DNA from 2 places in the Novosphingobium sp. CCH12-A3 genome. Region 2 is predicted to be linked to the other one. Evidence: riboswitches for the same ligand, from Rfam matches in the RefSeq annotation. Region 2 holds a riboswitch; the other holds the start of a gene.

Region 1 (6,102 bases), on a different contig from region 2:
CCGGATATTGCGTCCCCGCGAAGGCGGGGACCTCGGTGTTGTTACGCAACACCTGCGTAAACCGACTGAGGCCCCCGCCTGCGCGGGGGCGCACGTCATCCTACCAAATTAAGCCAGCGAGCTATCGATGCCCTTGCAGGCTTCCAGCAGTTCCTTGACCGCGTCGACCGAGACCTGGAGGTTCGACTTGGCTTCGTCGTCCAGCTCGATCTCGATCACCTGCTCAACGCCGTTCGCGCCGATCAGCACGGGCACGCCAACGTAGAGGCCGTCAACGCCGTACTGGCCATCGACGTAGGCAGCGCAGGGCAGGATGCGCTTCTGGTCATTGAGGTAGGCTTCGGCCATGGCGATGCCCGAAGCGGCCGGGGCGTAGAACGCCGAGCCGGTCTTGAGCAGGCCGACGATCTCGCCGCCGCCCGAACGGGTGCGCTGCACGATCGCGTCGATCTTCTCCTGGGTGGACAGGCCCATCTTGACGAGGTCGGGCACCGGAATGCCGTTGACCGTCGAGTACTGGGTGACGGGCACCATGGTGTCGCCGTGGCCACCAAGCACGAACGTGTTCACGTCGCGGATCGAGACGCCGAATTCCCAGGCGAGGAACGTGCTGAAGCGCGCCGAGTCGAGCACGCCGGCCATGCCGACGACCTTGTTGTGCGGCAGGCCGGAGAATTCGCGCAGCGCCCAGACCATCGCGTCGAGCGGGTTGGTGATGCAGATGACGAAAGCGTCGGGCGCGTTGTCACGGATGCCTTCGCCAACAGCCTTCATCACCTTGAGGTTGATGCCGAGCAGGTCTTCGCGGCTCATGCCCGGCTTGCGGGCAACGCCTGCGGTCACGATGATCACGTCGGCACCGGCAATGTCGGCATAGTCGTTGGTGCCGGTGATCTTGGCGTCGAAGCCTTCGACCGGGCCGCACTGCGAAAGGTCGAGCGCCTTGCCCTGCGGCACGCCTTCGACCACGTCGAACAGGACGATGTCACCCAGTTCCTTCTGGGCGGCGAGGTGGGCCAGCGTGCCCCCGATATTGCCTGCGCCGATAAGCGCGATCTTCTTGCGTGCCATGCTCTACGGTCCTTTCCCGTTCGCGGGGACAAGCATACAAATGCCAGCAGAGCTTTCGCCCAGGTCCCTCCCGTGCCCCGCGAGACAGGAAGGTTCTGGCAGAATGAATCGGGCCCTAGGCCCGCGCGCACACGAATGCAACCGCGAAAACCCGCTATATCCGGGGTTTTTGTGATATCAGTTCGCAATAGCAAAAGGTCTGTTTCCGAGGTGTTGCGCAACCCCGCAATGCAAGGTTGGGGCGCAAACTATCCGACCAGCAAAAAGCCCCGGCGTCTCCACCGGGGCTCCCTTTTGTTTTTCCTCTCCGCAAACTCTTGCGCGGATCAGCTGTGCTTGCGCTTCAGGAAGTCGCGCGCCATCCGCCGGTCGAGTGTTGCACAGACCTCGACCCAGAATTCCACGCGGTTCGGCTCGCCGCTGCGTTCGGCAATGACCGCAGCGTCTCGTGCGCGCGCTGCTGCTGCAAATCCATGCGCGGCGAACATGCGGAGCGCGGTGTCCAGCGCCTCGTCGTGGCACTGAGATCCCGTACCATTGTCGTTTATCGCCCGCAGGTGTCGCGCCTGGATCCGTCGCGAAAGACAGGGGGAAATGATGCCGTAACGGGGCGCAAATCGCAGCATGGTGCCTCAACTCTCTGACGGCGCCGGGGACAATCGGTGCCGTTCTCCACGACCCCGCCCTAGACCCACCTGCGCTAAGAGTGTGTGTGACGACACGGTAAAGGAACGAATAACCACCCGTCCTGAAACAGATTTGCGACGAGCGGAATGGAACAGGTCTGCGCAATCCCGAACCCGCTCTTCCTGAGCCTGTCGAAGGACGCAGGCGCAGCATCAGATGCTTCGACAAGCTCAGCATGAGCAGACTTCGGCGTCTGCTCAAGCCCCCGGCTGCGCGATCCACTTGTTGGCGTTCTCGTACCCCGGCAGCACGGAGCCACTGCCCGAAACGGGCGCTCCGGTAGCGCCCGCCTTCACGCCGGGCAGCACCTGCGGGCGGACTAGGTTCTGCGTCGGGGCGACTTGCGAGATGGCCGCAGCCGGTGTCGCAGTCGCAGCACCCGGCGCCACGATCCGCCCTTCCTCGAACGCCTTCTCCAGCGCCAGCGGATCGGCAATGTCGACGGGCGAGGGCGTCCATGTGCGCGGATGCGGCGCGGCAATCGGCTCGCCGCCGAGATAGCGCGCGGTGAACGCCGCCGGACGCCCCGCTGCCCCTGCCCAGCGATAGAAGCGATGCGCCCCGATCGTGCCGATGAACGAAAGGCTCGGCGCCCAGTAGGGATGCACCGCCGTCGTATGATAATGCGTCGCCAGTCCCACCGGCGCATAGACATAGCCGGCCAGCGCATCGGCGGCCACGCGCCGCGCCCGGTCCCAGAATGCCTTCATCGGCTTGCGCGCCAGCGAGCCATCGCACGCGAACGAGAACTGGCACCCCGGCCGCTCCGACCCCTGGTAGACTACGCCGCACACCGTGTTCGGCCATGCCGGATGCGCCACGCGGTTGAGCACCACTTGCGCCACCGCGCGTTGCCCGCCGTCAGGCTCGCTCGCCGCCTCATAATAGATTGCTGCGGTCAGGCACTGCAGAGCCCGCCAGCGGTCCTCGCTCGACCCGGCCGCCGACACCGGACGGGCCGAGAGGATCTCGGCATCCGAATGGCTCTGGTCCCATTTCGCCTGCGCTTCTGTCGGCGCGATCAGCCCGCTGTCGCTGGTGTCGAGCCAGTAGAACGCCGAGCCCGGAAAGCTGTCACCCCCGCGCTCGAACGGTTGCAGTCCCGCCATCTGCGCGCGCGCGACAGCCGCTTGAACGCCGCCCGGTTCGCCCCACCCGGTCGGCCCGAGCAGCAGACCCAGCACGCCGAACATCGCCACGCCGCCCAGCCGCTGCCGCATCAGCGAAGGCGCGCGCAAGGCGTTGCGGATCGAGCGCATATCCCGGCGCCGGATCCGCGCCGCAAAATCGAGCGGACGCTGCTCGCCATAAGCCGTCGCTGCCACGCCGGGCAGTTCGATCGGGCGATAGGCAAGCTCGAGAGGCATGGGGCTGGGCTGAATCCTGAAAATCCTCAATTGCGCTAACCTTTTGCGCCCCCTCGCGCACGGCCGCATTTCCCGCTGTCCCGATGCGGCACAAGCTCCTGCGATCCGGTTAACTGGCGAGCCCACGGCCTGGCGCTCAGATCGGAAAACCTCACGCAAAGACGCGAAGACGCAAAGAGGTCGTGCGCTGCCGCAGGCAATGCTCTTGGATAATCGCCGCAGGAGGTGATGGCTGTCCTATCGAACCTGCGCGGCATCTTCGCGTCTTTGCGGCTTTGCGTGAGAATGAATTGGGCAGCAAACCTGCCCCGAAGTACGTAGTTCCTCTTGCAGCGCAGCAAAGTTCCCGCTAGTTCCCCGCGCCGACGCCAACGGTGCCCGGTAACACGGGCTAAGAGGGAAGCCGGTTCAAATCCGGCGCTGCCCCCGCAACTGTAACCGGAGAGCGCGCTGTCCAGTGATGCCACTGGTGCCGGATTCGATCCCCGGTACTGGGAAGGCGGGCAGCGGGCGATGACCCGGGAGCCAGGAAACCTGCCGATGGTAGTCGTTCCGCGGCCGGGCGGGGTGTACCGGGCGCACGCGACGAGGCGCGCCAGATTCATGGCCCAGCGCACCTCTCGCCATGGACGGCATCAACCGTTCGTGGCCGGAGTTGCGTCCTGTGAAGAAGTACCTGCTTTCCGTTTCTGCCCTTACCCTTGCGACGCCTGCGCTTGCCCAAGGTACGGACGACGTCGTCGTGGCTGACTACAAGATCGACCCGGCAACCATCACCGTCATTGCCACCGGCAGCGAAACCCCGCTCAGCAAGACCGGCCAGCCCGTCACCGTCATCACCGCCGACGAAATCCAGTCGATCCAGGGCCCCGACATCACCCGCGTCCTCGAACGCGTCCCCGGCCTGACAATTACCCGCAACGGCGGCCCCGGCAGCTTCACCGGCGTGCGTTTGCGCGGCTCGGATGCCGAGCAGGTCCTCGTCCTCGTCGATGGCGTTCGCCTCGAAGACGTCTCGGCCCCCTCGGGCGGCTTTGACTTCGGTACGCTGACCCCCGGCGGCGTCGAGCGGATCGACGTGCTGCGCGGCTCCAACTCCATCGTCTGGGGCAGCGCGGCCATCGGCGGCGTGATCGCGGTCCAGTCGCGCGAACTCAACGGCATTGAAGCCAGTGCCGAACTGGGCGCGAACGACAGCTATCTCGCCGATGCTGCAGCAGGCATCGCGTCAGACTTCGGTGCGCTCACCCTCAACGGCGGCTACAGCCGCAGCGATGGCGTCTCGGCCGCAGCGGTCGGCACCGAACCCGATGGCTTCCGCCAGTGGCGCGTCGGGGGAAGGGGCCGCGTGAACCTGTCGCAAGACCTCGCGATCGTCGCCACTGCCCGCTACGCCGACACCCGCACCGACATCGACGGTTTCGGCCCGCCGACCTACCTCGTGTTCGGCGATACCCCCGAATACCAGACCACCCGCCAAGCCTCGGGCCGCGTCGGCCTGCGCTACACCGGCAGCAATCTCACGCTCAACACCGGCTTCGCGATCTCGGATACCAAGCGCGACTACTACGACCCGACTTTCGGCACTGATCCGTCCTACGGCTACAAGGGCCGCTCGGAGCGCGTTGACCTGACGGGCCGCGTCAACCTGCCTGCCGATTTCACGCTCGATTTCGGCGGTGACAGCGAATGGACGCGCTTCTCGAGCACTTTCGATGCACAGGCCAAGGCCAACCTCACCTCGGGCCACGCCCTGCTTGGCTGGAGCAGCGATCGCGCCAGCCTCGCCGCCGGTGTCCGCATTGACGATCACAGCCGGTTCGGCACGGCCTGGACCTTCGGTGCCAACGGCGCGTTCGAATTGGTCGATAACCTCCGCCTGCGCGCCAGCTATGGCGAGGGCTTCAAGGCCCCGACGCTCTACCAGCTGCTTTCAAACTATGGCAACGCCGCGCTCAACCCCGAACGCAGCAAGAGCTACGACGCCGGCCTCGAATGGGGCGCGCCCTACGGCAAGCTTCACGCTGCGGTCACGGTCTTCCGCCGCGATAGCCGCAACCTGATCACCTTCGTATCTTGCGCCAGCCTCAACGCCTGTGCCACGCGTCCTTTCGGCCTCTACGACAACGTCGGCCTTGCCCGCGCACAGGGCGTCGAAGCCGAACTCGGCGCGCGTCCTACCGACACGCTCCACCTGCAGGCCGCATACACCTACCTCGAAACCGAGAACCGCACGCGCGGCACCGCCAACTTCGGCAAGGACCTCGCGCGCCGTCCTGCCCACGCGCTGACCCTCTCGAGCGACTGGACATCTCCCCTCGCGGGCCTCGCCCTCGGTGCCGACTTGCGCCTCGTCGGAGACAGCTTTGACAACGCGTCGAACACCCGCCGCCTCGATGGCTACGCGTTGACCACCGTGCGCGCCAGCTTCCCCCTGACCGAGAAGGTGGAACTCTACGGCCGTGTCGAGAACGTGTTCGACGTGAATTACCAGACCGTCGCCGACTACGGCACCTGGGGCCGCTCTGCCTATATCGGCATCCGCACCAGATACTGATGAAAGCGCCTGCGCCTCGTTCCGAAATCCTGCGTCCCCGCGAAGGCGGGGACCTCGGTGTTGTTACGGAACATCGGCGTAAACCGACCGAGGCCCCCGCCTTCGCGGGGGCGCAACAAGATCCTGGACGCATCCACCCCGTCCTCTCCAGAGGATGGGGCCGGGGAGTGGTCTTGCTCGCAGCGTCCCTTACCGCCAGCTGCATCCCCCAAGGCAAGGCCACTCCCGAATCCCGCGCAACCGCGCGCCCGACCATCGTCAGTCTCAATCCCTGCACCGACGCGATCCTCGCCGAAGTGGCAGATCCGGCGCAGATCCTCGCCATTTCGCACTACAGCAAGGACCCCCGTTCCGCCTCGATGGACGCGCGCCTCGCAAGCGTCCTCCCGGCCACGCGCGGCACGGTCGAGGAAGTGCTGG
Region 2 (6,102 bases):
GAACTTTGTCAGCGCGGTGCTGAAAGTCTGGTCTGTGCCAGCCATTGCCATCTCGCTTCCGAGACCTGCGGCAATGGCTAAAATCGCCGCGCCCTGAAAAAGGGCTTTGCCCCTTCCTTTCCAACTGCTTGTCATTGGTCCTGGCTCCATTCGTGAAAGGTCGCCGCGTTTTCTGCGGGTGGCTTCAGGGAGCGACCGCTGTGGCCTTGAGGCAATGGGCTAAACGCTGGCTGGCAGGAGAATTCCATGGAGTGGGGACGCGCTGCGTGCGGCATTGCGCGACTTTGGGACTGTGATTGCGGCTGTGGGGAATAGGATTCCCGAGATCGGGGATCGTAGGACCAACTTCGGACGATGCTGATCCCGTTTCCTGGCACCACTTTGCCAAGGGGCGAGTCGCGCTTTGCGCGCACCGCGCGGAAGGGTTTGGCATTCATTTCAGAGAGATAGGTCGATTATAATGTTGACCGTTAAAGCCCCGATGTGATGCCATGCGGTGAAAGGGGAACTTCGATGCTGCATGGGGCAATCACGCCGGAGACGGTCTTCAATCCGATTTTTGCCCAAAGGAATGCAAACGGTGCCGCAACAGAGCAATGCAGATACAAGCGTCTGATCAATGGTGAACTCGCCCGCCAGTCCATTCCCTTGGCGCATATGGCAGACAAGCTCGGACTGCTGCGGTCCAAGCTACACAAGGTCCTTCGGCAGGGGGCGTTTCTAGGCGAAGAGCTTCGCGATCGGCTTTTCGAGGAATTGGGGATAGACCACACTCGAGCGACTATTGCCGTGTCCATGCTCAAAAATGAGGCGGCCTATCACGATCAGGCGGTATTCCTGGCAGCAGAAGCACTGAAAGGTTTGTACTGCGAAGCAGCGTTGGCAAGACGAGGTGCAATCCAGGTCAATCTGAGGCCGGCGATCATCCATACCGCCTTGGGCAGAGCCTATGAGATGTTGCTGACACATCAGGAACGCGTTTTGGAGGCAAACCGGACGTTGTTGAGCTGAGTCAGTCCGGAGGATGTGTTCGGTAATGCACCATCGCCAGGTTCCAGGCATCTGCGAAAGCGCCAGTAAAGCCGGTCCCGCCTTGACAGCGGACGTTCGAGGCTGATGATGGCTTCATCAGCTCCTGCCATCTGTTAATCAGTTCACGACCCGGTCGCGTCGGCTGTGCGAGGCCGGAAGATTGAAGCGGCGGCCGACATGGCGGACTGAAAATAGAGGTGTACGTAACTGGCCCAGAGGCTGCCACAGTGGTAGATTGCTTCCCCCTCAGCGCCCTTCGTGCCTTGTGCGCCGCAATAGCGCCGGACCGTCGTTTCGAGCCGAGAATAGTGGAACGTGTGGCCTCGCAATATGCCGCCATTCAACTCGACGGATTGCAAGCCGAGGGCCGCAAGACGGCCTTGCATGATACCCTTACCAGGCATCAGCTTCAGCATCGGCGCGCTGTGACCTTTACCGTCATCGAGCTCATCAAGGCAGTAAAGCATACCGCCGCATTCCGCCAAAATCGGTTTGCCCGCCCGATGATGCGCACGGATCGCGGCAATCATCGAATGGTTTTGCGACAGTTCTGCAAGATGAAGTTCGGGATAGCCGCCTGGAAGCCATAGCGCATCACATTCAGGAAGAGATTGATCGGCCATGGGCGAGAAGAACAGCACCTGCGCGCCCATCTCTTCAAGGCACGCGACATTGGCGGGATAGATGAAGGCAAAAGCCCCAGCGCGGGCTATGGCGATGCGCAAGCCCGCCAGCAGCGGTGGCACGCTCGCTGTCACCTCCGTGGCGAAGGCCACCGGTTCAGGCAGCCATAGAGCATCATCACCAAGGCAAGCTGCGGCTGCATCGATCCGGCAGTCGATATCGCCCACTTCTCCCGCCTGTACCAGACCAAGGTGCCGTTCGGGCAAGGCCACATCCGGGCTTGGGGGCATGGAACCGAGCCAGCGCATTCCCGGCGGTAGGCTTTCGCGCAGCATCGCGGCGTGGCGCTCGCTGCCAACGCGATTGGCCAGCGCTGCAACCACGCGGATGTCATCGCGATAAGTGGCAAGACCATGCGCCAGCGCTCCGAAGGTCTGTGCCATGGCGCTACCGTCGATGACCGCCAGCACCGGCAGGCCAAAGCGTACGGCCAAGTCCGCAGCGGAAGGATCGCCATCAAACAAGCCCATGACGCCTTCGACAAGGATCAGGTCTGCTTCGCGGGCAGCCTCATGCAACAGACGGCGACATTGCGCCTCGCCCACCATGAAGAGATCCAGCTGGTAGACCGGTGCACCGCAGGCGCGTTCGAGGATCATCGGATCCAGGAAGTCAGGGCCGAATTTGAACACGCGGACCCGCCGCCCTGCCTGCACGTGGCGGCGGGCAAGAGCGGCCGTGACCGTCGTCTTGCCCTGCCCCGAAGCCGGCGCGCTGACCAGCAACGCTCGGCAAGATGCGGTCGTCACCGATCGATCCCTTCTTGGGCGCGCACGCCGTCACGGAAGGCATGCTTCACGTCGCGGATCGCGCTCACGGCGTCGGCGGCGGCAATCAGCGCATCGTCTGCGGCACGACCGGTGATGACCACGTGCTGCATCGCCGGTCGCGCCTCGATCGCGGGCATGATCTCATCGAGCGCGAGATAGCGGTAGGTGATGAGGTAGGTCAATTCATCGAGCACGACGAGGCTGATGTCAGGTTCGGCCAGCGCAGCTTTGGCCTTTTCCCAGCCCGCCCTCGCAGCGGCAATGTCACGTGTCCGATCCTGCGTTTCCCAAGTGAAACCCTCGCCGCACTTCTCCCAGATCACATCGGGGTGCGAGGCGAAGAAGGCGCGTTCACCGACGTTTTCCGCACCCTTGATGAACTGGAACACCGCCGCTTTGCGACCGTAGCCGAGCGTCCGCGCCACCATGCCAAAGGCGCTGGAGGACTTGCCCTTGCCGTTGCCGGTGAGAACCAGCAGCAGGCCTTTGTCGCGCGTGGCGGCGGCGATCTTGGCATCGACCACCGCCTTGTGCTTGCGGGCGCGCTCGCGGTGCGCCTCTGGGGTTTCGCTCATTGCTCTGCTCGTGAGGCAAGCGAGGGGCGCGCGGCGACCAGCAAGGCATAGATGCCTGCTGCAGTTGCGGTCCACAGCAGAGTGGCCGCAAGGGTCGGTGGGAAATAGCGAGCGAGGCGGGGCATAAAGCCTGCGACGGTCGGATCGGTAAAACGGCCACCGAGGAAGTAGAATCCGCCACTGGAGAACAGCTCGGAAACCAGCGTGGCAACGCTGACCAGCGCCAGCAGCCCCAGCAGTGATGACGGTTCGGTGCCCAGCTTGTCCGCGCCCGCGCGCCCGGCCAGCCACATCGTGCCGTAGGCCGGAACGAGCATCCAGTAGGCAGGGGTGAAGCAGAAGCTGGACTGGCCGAACCAGCCGATCACTGTCACGTCGATGGCAAAGGCGAGCAGGAAGAGCCCTGCAAAAGCAGTCGCGCGGCGCAGGAAGAAACCGCCGACGAAGAAACTGGCAAGGCTGGTGTCAGGCAGGTGCATGACATTGCTGAGCGAATGGGTGCGGGTTACGAGCATGACGATCGCAAGCGCGCCAAACATCGCGAGATCAGGACGCGAAATACGGACCATGATTGGCCTCCTGTGAACAGGTATGAATTGATTGTGCGCATGCGTGATGCGCAGGATCGGCAAGACGTGCGGACGCGCACGTCTGGCTGGATCTCAGGTGCTGGTCATCACGGATCTCCCTCCGACAAGAACGCACAACAGTGTCGTCCGCGAAGGGTGTGCCTTCGTCCGCCCGGTACATCCCGCCCGCGCAGAGAAACGACCGCAACAGGCCGGTTTCCTGACTTCCGGATCGTCGCGCCTTTCGCCGCCTTCTCGGGCCGAAACCCAATGGCATGATGGCGATGCGCTACCGGTTACAGTTGCGGGAGCAGTGCCGGATTGGGTGGCTTGCGACCACCGCCCGGACTTCCCGATTAAGCCCTTTCGGGCACCCGTTGCGAAAGACTGGATAAGCCAAGCAATTGATCTGCGCAAGTATTCGCACTTGCAGCAGCAAAAACATGTCGCTACCTGCACCGCCGCGACAGGTTCCCCGAGAGGGGATCAAAAGGGAACGGGGTGTAAAACTCCGGCTGCCCCTGCAACTGTAAGCGGCGAGCCGACCGGCCAATTACGCCATTGGGACCTCACCGTCCTGAGAAGGCGGCCGGACCGGCATTGACCCGCGAGCCAGGAGACCTGCCTGTTGCGGTCGTTCTTCGTTCGGGCAGGGTGCACCGGACGTTCGAGGTTGCCGGCTTGCAAAGGCGGCACACCCCTCGCGCAACGACAGCCATTGCCTGCCGGGAAGCCCCGTGCGGGAAGCGATGCCGTGTTGCGCCTTGCGGTGCATATGCCGGCGCGTGCTTCCTTCGCGTGTCTGAGCGGCAGGTCCATGCCGTTCGTACCGAAGGGAGCCGCACCATGCGTCCTGCCCATATTCCTGTTGTTTCGCTTGCCACGCTACTCGCCTCGCCCGCTTTAGCCGAGGACGCGCCTGATCCTTCAATCGTCGTTACTGCCTTGCGCAGCCCGGTCGAGCAGAGCGCAGTCTCTGCCACCGTAACCGTGCTTGACGAAACGGCGATCCGCGCCCAGCAGCCGATCGCGCTCACCGATCTAATGCTGCGCACGCCAGGCGTCAGCCTTTCGCGCAATGGTGGCTTTGGCACCGCCACATCGCTACGCATCCGCGGCGCCGATTCCTCGCAGACCGTGATGGTGATCGACGGTGTGCGCATTTCCGATCCGTCGGCCACCGGCGGCGGCTATTCGTTCTCCAACCTGCTGATCGACGACATCGAGCGCGTGGAAATCCTGCGCGGGCCGCAATCGATCCTGTGGGGAAGCGATGCCATCGGCGGCGTGGTCAGCGTACTGACGCGACGCGCGGAACAGCCGCTGGAAGGGAGCGTGGCGGTCGAAGCCGGCACCCACTCCACGGTCAACGCCCAGGCTGGCATTGGCGGGGCCGGATCATTGCTCGACTGGCGCGTGGCGGGCTCCGCCTTCACCACCGATGGCATCTCCGCACGCAGCAACGGCACGGAGGACGATGGCTACCGCCGCGTTTCCGCCAGCGGCACAGCCACGCTCAAGCTCACGCCAAACCTGTCGGTCGACTTGCGCGGCTATTTGGCCGATGCGCGCAACGAATTCGATGGCAGCTCGGGGGACGCGCGTACCTATGGCCTGACCACCGAATGGACCGGTTATGCAGGTGTCAATCTGGCCCTGTTCGATGGGCGCCTCACCAACCGCATTGCCGTGCTGCAGACCGAAACGGACCGCGAGAACTACGATCCGGCGCGCTCGATCCGGTCCTTGAACTTCGATGCGCATGGCCGCGTGCGCCGTTTCGAATATCAAGGCAACTTGAAGCTTGCAGAAGGTCTCAGCGCCAAATTCGGGGCTGAACGCGAGGAGCAGCGCATGACCAGCGCCTCACCCGGCAACAATACCGCCGATTACGCCCTCGTCCCGCAAAGCGCCGATACGAACAGCGTCTACGGCGAGTTGCGCCTCACCCCGCTCATCGGCCTGACGCTGAACGGCGGTGTGCGCCACGACGACCAATCCCGCTTCGGCGGCAACACAGTTCTTACCGGAGGCGCAGTCTACACGCCTAACGCCGGGCAGACTGTGCTGCGCGCCAGCTATGATGAAGGCTTCAAGGCTCCTTCGCTCTACCAGCTGTTCAGCATTTACGGTTCTGCCGTGTTGCAACCGGAGCAGGCCAAGGGTTGGTCGGTCGGCGCCGAACAGTCACTCGGCGAAGTTTTCCACGCTTCGGCGACCTGGTTCGAGCGGGAAACCGAAAATCTGATCGACTTCGCCTTCTGTCCGACCACCGGCACCTTGCCCGCCGCGTGCTATATCCCCGGCACGACAACCACACGCTTCGGCTACTACGCCAACGTGCGCAAGGCCCACGCCAAGGGGCTGGAGCTGGCCGGCAGCGCGCAGCTTGGCGTGCTCTTTGCGACAGCAAACTACAGCTGGATCGAAGCGGAGGACCGTTCGCCCAGCAGCACTGATATCGGCCGTCAG

Evidence for each region. A riboswitch is a leader RNA that binds a small molecule or an ion and turns the genes downstream of it on or off. The one in region 2 is predicted to bind cobalamin.
Region 1: it holds a riboswitch for cobalamin, as region 2 does, so the genes downstream of both, AX703_RS10690 (TonB-dependent siderophore receptor) here and AX703_RS03890 (hypothetical protein) in region 2, are expected to answer to the same signal.

Annotation. Positions count from the first base shown of each region.
Region 1 covers NZ_LSIA01000136.1:485-6,586, reverse strand. Annotated here, with positions in the region: gene mdh (malate dehydrogenase) at 109-1,071, opposite strand; gene AX703_RS10700 (hypothetical protein) at 1,398-1,697, opposite strand; gene AX703_RS10695 (cell wall hydrolase) at 1,956-3,125, opposite strand; cobalamin riboswitch at 3,481-3,682, shown strand; gene AX703_RS10690 (TonB-dependent siderophore receptor) at 3,751-5,682, shown strand; partial or broken gene AX703_RS10685 (ABC transporter substrate-binding protein) at 5,856-6,102, shown strand, end outside.
Region 2 covers NZ_LSIA01000053.1:24,530-30,631, forward strand. Annotated here, with positions in the region: gene AX703_RS03870 (hypothetical protein) at 1-150, opposite strand, end outside; gene AX703_RS03875 (hypothetical protein) at 514-1,011, shown strand; gene AX703_RS03880 (cobyrinate a,c-diamide synthase) at 1,155-2,465, opposite strand; gene cobO (cob(I)yrinic acid a,c-diamide adenosyltransferase) at 2,462-3,061, opposite strand; gene AX703_RS03890 (hypothetical protein) at 3,058-3,630, opposite strand; cobalamin riboswitch at 3,823-4,023, opposite strand; cobalamin riboswitch at 4,082-4,274, shown strand; gene AX703_RS03895 (TonB-dependent siderophore receptor) at 4,477-6,102, shown strand, end outside.